Regions from separate parts of the Ketobacter nezhaii genome, predicted to be linked through region 1. Evidence: riboswitches for the same ligand, from Rfam matches in the RefSeq annotation. Region 1 holds a riboswitch; the other holds the start of a gene.
What was found. Region 1 has a riboswitch for cobalamin ahead of FT643_RS15890 (cobyrinate a,c-diamide synthase). Riboswitches for the same ligand answer to the same signal wherever they lie in the genome.
Positions count from the first base shown of each region.

Region 2: linked by a shared signal. The riboswitch ahead of cobO (cob(I)yrinic acid a,c-diamide adenosyltransferase) and the one ahead of FT643_RS15890 (cobyrinate a,c-diamide synthase) in region 1 are both predicted to bind cobalamin.

Region 1 is NZ_VRKW01000009.1:23,699-27,886, reverse strand. It holds gene FT643_RS15895 (cobalt-precorrin-5B (C(1))-methyltransferase) at 1-1,103, opposite strand, end outside; gene FT643_RS15890 (cobyrinate a,c-diamide synthase) at 1,087-2,532, opposite strand; cobalamin riboswitch at 2,729-2,928, opposite strand; gene metF (methylenetetrahydrofolate reductase [NAD(P)H]) at 3,060-3,914, opposite strand; gene ahcY (adenosylhomocysteinase) at 3,918-4,188, opposite strand, start outside.
Region 2 is NZ_VRKW01000002.1:333,959-338,146, reverse strand. It holds gene FT643_RS05415 (SMP-30/gluconolactonase/LRE family protein) at 1-238, opposite strand, end outside; gene FT643_RS05410 (helix-turn-helix domain-containing protein) at 566-1,450, shown strand; cobalamin riboswitch at 1,663-1,838, shown strand; gene cobO (cob(I)yrinic acid a,c-diamide adenosyltransferase) at 1,958-2,569, shown strand; gene FT643_RS05400 (DUF1636 family protein) at 2,580-2,948, shown strand; gene cobW (cobalamin biosynthesis protein CobW) at 2,953-4,059, shown strand; gene cobN (cobaltochelatase subunit CobN) at 4,059-4,188, shown strand, end outside.

The DNA of each region.
Region 1 (4,188 bases):
TGAGCTGAACCGATAAATTGGCCTTGCCGGTTTATGGCCCAGACCTCCAGTTCCATTTGCTCCGGTACATACCGGCGTGCGACCATGCGAGCGTTCTCACAAATGGCACCAGCCAGATCAATGCGTTGATCCCTACACTGATTCAACACGTCAATACTGGTGTTGGCTTGCTGAATATTTTTCACTAAGGCGTCGTTCGCTCCTAATGATTGAGCCAGTGCCGCCATCTGTTCAAAATCGATCGCAGATACACGGCTATTCAAATCCAAATGTCCGTTGGCTAACTTGGTCATTTTTCCAAACCCGCCACAGATAGTCAGTTTTTGAATGCCGGATAACGGTGGTAAGGCTTTTATATGTTTTAACACCGCACCGGCAAAATCCCCCATTTCTATTAATGCCACATCCGGCAATTGATAGTGTTCACGAATGGCATTTTCACTGCTGTTTCCTGTTGTGGCTGCAATGTGAGTGATACCGTTGGCATTGGCCACATCAATTCCCTGATGAATAGAGGCAATCCAGGCTGAGCAGGAAAACGGTCGCACAATGCCGGTGGTACCCAGAATAGAAAGCCCGCCGATGATACCCAGTCGCGGGTTCATGGTTTTTTGTGCGATCTGTTCGCCGTCTTCGACGCCCACCGCCACTTCGAAGCCACCCGGGTATTGATAGAAATCTGCCAGTGACTGTAAATGATCGGTCATCATTTTGCGCGGGACCGGGTTTATAGCGGGTTCGCCCACATCCAATAGCAGCCCATTCCGGGTCACGGTGCCGACGCCTTTTGCGGCCTTAAAAATAATTCCGGGCTCTGTCAGTAGCGTCAGCTCAACAAAGACAGTGGCGCCGTGAGTTGCATCGGGATCGTCGCCCGCATCTTTGATCGTGCGGGTTATAGCCGTTTGGTTATGGTGTCGGTAATTTTCAATTTTTAATTCAACCTGACGACCTTTGGGCAAGGTGATGGTGACGGAAGCCGGCTGGCTTTGTTTCAACAGACTGTGCGCGGCAGCTACACAACAGGCCGTTGCACAGGATCCGGTAGTTAAACCGGTCCGTAGCGTCTGGCCTGGATTTCGCTCTTCACTCTCCGGCCACATTTGAAATACCTGCAATTTTGTTGGCTGTTTTTGCGTTAATTTCGGCTTCCGGAGCTTTGGCATACTGCGTCTGCGTAAAAGCCGATGTTGCGAATTGCGGATTAAATAAAGCGGCAATCGCATCCGGATTGGAGGGAAAAAATAAATGCAAATAGGTCGCTGTTAAATGACGTTGCCGATAAATCGCCTCGCCTGGGGCCGGATGTTTTTGTCGTTTTCCGTGGGCGATGGGTGCGGGCGTATCATGACTGCGGGAACGGTGATGAGCATGGGCTCGCACATCGCCCTCCGGTAGTTGAGCGGTTTGCATACCTTGACAACCGCGTTTACCACGCATGGAACCATGTCCGGTAATGAGCCCTGCCAGGGGAAACGAAACCCCGTCCAAATCGGTGAGTGTTTGCAGGCAATACAGCAGTCCGCCGCATTCTGCCAGAATGGGTTTGTCCTGCTCAAAAAAGGTGTTCAGCTCGGAAAGCAATGCGTGATTTTCAGAAAGGGCGCGTGTATGCAGTTCCGGATAGCCGCCCGGGAACCAAAGTGCATCGGCTGCAGGCAGTTGGCGATCAGCCAGAGGCGAAAAATAGGTAATGTTTGCACCCAGTTCCTGCAACATCTGCACATTGGATTGATAAATAAAGCTGAAGGCGGCATCTTTGGCGATGGCAATGGTTTTATTCGCTAAAGGCTGTTGCGAAAGCAATGGTTCGAAGCGTGACGGTTTGGTGGATTCGATCTCGGGTTGTTGAAAGACAACGGGCTGTAAGGCGCTGATAAAATTATTGATACCGGCCGTTTCCAGCCAGTCCGCCCCAGCCTCAAAACACCGCTCCAATTGTTCTGTAACTTCACTCGCCTGGACTAATCCCAGATGGCGCTCCGGTAGAGTGACGTCATCCGCGCGTTTTAGCGAAGCAATCAAAGGTAAATGGGGGGGCAATGCGTTCTCAATCAATTCCCGGTGCCGGTCTGATCCACAGTTGTTAGCCAGCAAACCCACCACGTTAATATCAGAACGAAAATTCGCTAACCCGGTAACCACCGCTGCCGCCGTTTGCGCCATGCCCTTGACATCCATCACAATCGCCAATGGGATGGAAAACTTTGCTGCCAAATCCGCACTGGATGGGTCGCCATCGAACATGCCCATCGCCCCTTCCACCAAAATGATATCGGCCTGTTGTGCGGCATCAAACAGCATTTGTTGGCAATAGGATTCACCGGCCATCCACAAATCCAGTTGCTCAACCGGTTGCCCGGATGCTTGTTGCAGGATTTGCGGGTCCAGATAATCAGGGCCGGTTTTGAACACCCGGACAATCTTGCCCTGTCGCTGAAGCAAACGTGCGAGTGAGGCGGTCACCGTGGTTTTACCCTGGCCGGAAGAAGGTGCAGTCAGGAACAGGGCGGGGCAGCGGGCAGTTTTCATAGGCTAACCAGATTCGTGGGGTGGTCGATTCTGCCAGCCGGCACAGGCCGCTAGCAGAAATCATTGGCTACCGGGTTGGCAGGAGGCAGCAAGCGGAATTGATTGGCCAGGGGGCGTGATCGCGATGAACCGGTTGAGCGGTTGCTGAGCAACGGAATTTGGTCATAATGTTTTCCCTTTGTACCCACCGTACAGAATTTGAATGAATGTGCAGGCCGGTCTTCGGGCTTGGAGATGATAGTCTTGCGGGACCTATCCTCGATTGTTCCTTCCCAGAGTGAATACTCCAGTGGATTAACAAACTAATCTCGTTTACCGATGCGGGGGCAGCGATGGAATCATGAACCATACTTCCCGATTATCCCCGGATGGGGCACCTGCGTCCGGCACATACTAACAATTTATCCGGGGGATGAATAGGCGAACCGCAGGTCACCACTACCGTCCTGCCTGCAGTGCGAGCTAACTGAAAGCGATTCTTATCTAGCCTTCCGATAGCCGATGATCTGTCTGGGCAGTGGGCGACGTTAACTCAGATCCAGGTTATCCCAAATTGCCAGGGTCGGTGCGGACTGGTTCATTGTATAGAAATGCAAACCGGGCGCGCCCATCCCCAGTAGTGACTGGCACAGACTGGTGATGACCTCTTCGCCAAACTGCAGAACGGAAGTTGGATCACCGGAATAAGATTCCATCCGAACCCGAATCCAGCGCGGAATTTCTGCACCGCACATTTGAGAAAACCGAACTAGGTTTTCGTAATTTATGATGGGCATGATGCCGGGTACCACCGGAATATCCAGTCCTCTTTTTTCGCAGCTATCCACGAAAAACTTATAGGCATCGATATTGAAAAAATACTGAGTGATAGCGCTATTGGCACCGGCTTCCACTTTGGCTCTGAAGGCGTCCAGATCGGCGTTCATACTCTTTGCCTGAGGGTGCATTTCCGGATAAGCAGCAACTTCAAGATGGAAATGATCACCTGTCTGTTCGCGGATAAATGCAACCAGATCACTGGCGTATTTCAGCTCGCCAATAGAGGCTCCCATCCCTGACGGCAAATCTCCGCGCAGGGCAACGATACGCTCAATCCCGTTGGAGACATATTGCTGCAGAATTTCCCCCAATTGTGATTTGCTATCCCCTACACAAGATAAGTGAGGTGCAGTACTAATACCGGTATTCTGCTTCACCTGCGTTACGGTTTGAAACGTGCGATCCCGAGTAGAGCCGCCGGCACCATAAGTGACAGAGAAGAAGCTGGGGCTTTTCGCCGCCAGCTCCTGTTGTACGCGCTTTAGCTTTTCCACACCGGCGTCGGTCTTTGGTGGGAAGAATTCAAAGCTGTAGCGTTTATCATATTGCGTTTGTGAATTCATTGTTCAGTACTTATAGCTGTCTGGTTTAAAAGGACCTTCAACCGGAATGTTAATGTATTCCGCCTGGGTGTCGGTCATACGCGTAATCACCCCGCCAAAGCCACGCACCATTTCTGCAGCGACTTCTTCGTCCAGCTTTTTCGGCAGCACATTTACATACAGATTGGATTGCTTTTCTGCTGCAGGCAGGTCGGCAAACTTGCGTTCCCACAAATAGATTTGCGCCAGAACCTGATTGGCGAAAGATCCATCCATAATGCGTGATGGGTGGCCT
Region 2 (4,188 bases), on a different contig from region 1:
GAACGCCCAGTTTAATACCATCGGGGTGAAACCCTTTGCTGGCAAACATCTCTGCCAGCTCTGAGTGTCCACCACTGTTCAGGTCTTCGATAACGTCCTGTAAATTCAGATAGGTTTCCTGTTCATAAGCCTGCGCTAGACAGGTGCTGAGTATAAAAATAATGAAACTTATCCACTTGATTGGGATGATATTATTAATATTGTTACCCGCATTTTTATTATTTTTGGTTTCCATCATATTGTTCCCTTTTTTTCAGCGCATAAACATAGGTAAAGGCGGACTCATTAATAGGCATATCAAGATTCGTTGCGAATCATTGCGCTAGTAGTTATGGTCCTTACTATGTCAAAATCGGGTTGTATTGTAATTGCAAAAGGCTATCGTCTTCGGGCCGTTGTTATTCGAGGTCGGGCCGAATTGCCTTAGATGGCTGAGGGAAGTTTGATTCGTTATAGAGAGCTTTTCGCTGAAATGTTGCCGCTAATTTGCTATTGCCAGTATACTCACGTATCCGATAGACACATTTACAACGCAGTCAGAAAAAGATCGCAGCAGGTTAAATCCATGGTGAACGCTCAAGCCGTTAGTATGAATATAGAAGCGTCGCTTCAGGCTCCGACGGTTAAGGCGCTTTTAATTAACTTTAATTTCTCTGAACCGATTGATGAAGTGCTGATTGATAGGCAGGCTCATTGGATCGATTTTTCTCTTACGCCCCGGCTGCATAATGCCAGAGCCTGCTATACAGACTATTGGGATCCACATCGCTTTGAAAGCCTTGGTGATATCTATTTGATTCCTGCCGGTCATGCGTTTCACGCACGGGGTGATCAGGGTGGACATAAGGCAATGATTTGTCTGCTGCCCGTTGGTCCTGAGGGTTGCTGGTTCGAAAATAAAGTGGACTGGACGGATCGTCACTTGGAAACCAGCCTCAATATCCGTAACGGCCATATACGCAGCCTGCTATTACGTTTGGGAGAAGAGGCTCAGCACCCCGGATTTGCCAGTGAAGCATTAGCAGAGTTGATAGCAGGCCAACTTACTATTGAGCTGACTCGCCACTATGCTTCGACACTTGATGATGCCAAGAATGGTGTGCTGACACCTTGGCGTCTGCGGTTGATTGACGAACGGCTCATGGATCTCACTGAAGCACCTACGTTAACCGAGCTTTCTGAGTTGTGTAAATTATCCGTGAGGCAGCTGACCCGCGCCTTTCGCGCCAGCAGAGGATGCTCGATTGGGGATTATATCGCCCAATGCCGGATTGAGAAGGCAAAGAAATACCTTGAAGGTACGCAGTGTATAAAGGAAGTTTCCTATGTGGTGGGATTCTCCACACCCGCGGCATTCAGTTACGCGTTTCGTCGCGCAACCGGAGAAACCCCTGGCGAATACCGGCAACGTGTCCGTTCGTTTAACTTTTCCTCCGTTCGGCCGGTCTAGAACCGGTTAACGGGTGCACTAATTAGGTTAAGGGTATGCCCGAATAGCCCTGAAGATATGAGCTGTTGGGGTTGGGGGTAAAGTAGCGACGGGTTATTGGTATTTATAGATGTATAAGCAAGGGGTCGGCTCGAAGCCCCGGCCCGCTCCATTGCCCAGTGCTTGCGTTGGTTGCGGCTGATTCCAAGTTGACCCTTTTCTTGGCGCTGTTATATGATGCAGGCGCTTGAGGTGCGTTTCAAAGCCGTTCTGGTTGAAACGATAATCGGGAAACAGGTGCGCAGCCAGATCGTTTCTGGGTTCACTGCAATGCCTTTACTGCCCCCGCAACAGTAGGTGAGCCGGCGTGCTCACGAGTCTGGAGACCGGCCTTTAGCGAGCATTAGGTGTTTTGTCCTGCGGTGGGCGGGTCGGCCAGCGATCTCTGAAGTCTGAGTTTTCTGTCTTCCATTCCCCACGTCCAAAGCATTTCTAGTGTTAGATTTTCATTTTAATCTGGCAAAGGCAATGGGTATGGATTCGGAGAAAAAGCAGCGCCATAACGAGCGCATGCAGCGCAAAAAAGAAGTAGTTGATGCCGGCATCGAGCGTGCTCAGGAAGAGCGCGGTATCGTATTGGTAATTACCGGAAACGGTAAGGGCAAATCCACATCCGCTTTCGGTACCCTTTATCGAGCCCTGGGCCACGGTCATAAGGTGGGTGTCGTGCAATATATAAAAGGCACGCAGGCCACCGGCGAAGTGCTTTTTCTGCAACAGCAAAATCTGCCAATTCCCTATCATGCCATGGCTACCGGTTTCACCTGGAACACCCAGGATTGGGACAAAGATAAAGCGGCGGCCGATGAAGCCTGGGCCTTTTCCAAACAGCTCCTGCAAGACGAAAGCATCAACCTGGTGGTGCTGGATGAAATTACTTATATGCTGAAGTACAACTACCTGGATACGCAGGAAGTGGTAGAGGCGATTCGTCAGCGTCCGTTTATGCAAACCGTCATTGTGACCGGCCGTGGAGCCAAGCCGGAACTGTTCGCGTTGGCGGATACCGTCAGTGAAATCCGGGATGAAAAACACGCCTATAAAGCCGGGGTGAAAGCGCAGGCGGGCATCGACTTTTAGTCGTCCGGTTATGACCACGACCTTGTTGGTTTGCGAAACCTGTGGATTCAATGATAGCGAGCCGGATGCGGTGCATTCAGGCGAGCGATTGGCACACGCATTGGAACGGGCCATAAAAGATTCAGCGCTGCCCGTGAGTCTGAAACGTTTTCGCTGCTTGATGGCGTGCAAGCGACACTGTGTGGTACAGGTGCGTAATAACCGTAAGCTGGGTTATGTGATCGGGGATTTTTTGCCGGATCAAAACGCCGTCACCGCATTATTGCAGTACTGCCAGGCCTACCAGCTATCCGATACCGGACAGGTCCCCTACCGGGACTGGCCGGAACATATTAAAGGCAAATTCATTGCCAGAATACCTGCCATTGAGGATGAATAATCAAATGAGCAAGCAGAATAAAATACCGGCAACGATTGTGACCGGATTTCTTGGTTCCGGTAAAACCACATTGTTACGTCACATTCTGGACCATGCCGATGGCCGCCGTATTGCGGTGATCGTCAATGAATTCGGCGAGTTGGGTATCGATGGGGATATCCTGAGAGGTTGCACCATCGGCTGTGATGAAGAGGGTGGCGAAAAAAGCGGTACCTTATATGAACTTGCCAATGGCTGTTTGTGTTGCACGGTGCAGGAAGAATTCTATCCGGTAATGAAGCAATTGATAGAACGCCGCGATGATATTGATCATATCCTGATTGAAACCTCCGGTCTGGCGTTACCAAAGCCGCTGGTACAGGCGTTCAATTGGCCGGAAATCAAAAATGCGTGCACGGTGGACGCCGTGATTACGGTGGTGGACGTGCCTGCTACTGCCTCCGGTCAGTTTGCGGCAAACCCGGTTGCGGTGGATGCGCAACGTAAATCCGATCCCAATCTGGACCACGAATCGCCATTGCATGAGTTGTTTGAAGATCAGTTATCGGCGGCGGATCTGGTGGTGCTGAGTAAAGCAGACCTGGCAAACAGCACTGTGTTGGCCGAAGTAGAAGCGCTGGTGCGCAAGGAAATCCCAGCGCAGGTAAAAGTGATTGCCAGCGATCATGGCAAGCTGGATTTAAATGTCCTGCTGGGATTGGGTAGCAGTACCGAGGACAATATCCATGAACGCAACAGCCATCACGATTCCCATCATGGGGAAGATGGCGAGCATGAACACGATCATGACCAGTTTGATTCCGTGGTGATTTCCTTACCGGTGGTCAATAAGGATTTGCTGATGCAGTCCCTGCATCACCTGGTGCAGGAGTTTACTATTTTTCGGGTGAAAGGGTTTGTTGCCTTGCCAGAAAAACCAATGCGATTGGTCGTGCACGGTGTTGGTAAGCGCTTTGATAGTTATTTTGACCGGCGCTGGAATCCGGACGAAGTGGCGCATACTCATCTGGTGTTAATCGGGCAAGATCTGAATCAGGAACTACTGTACGAAGAACTGAGCAAAGCGGTATTGCAGGTGAGTCACCGTGTGAACGTGGAACCTGTCGTTTAATGCATTTACTGGCGGCACAACCAGGGGGATTTATTGACGATGAGTCGATCATCACCCGCTTGGATCAGACCCCTGCGGATATTGTTATTCTCAGTGCGTCTGATTCCACGCTGGCGTTGCTGTCCGCGC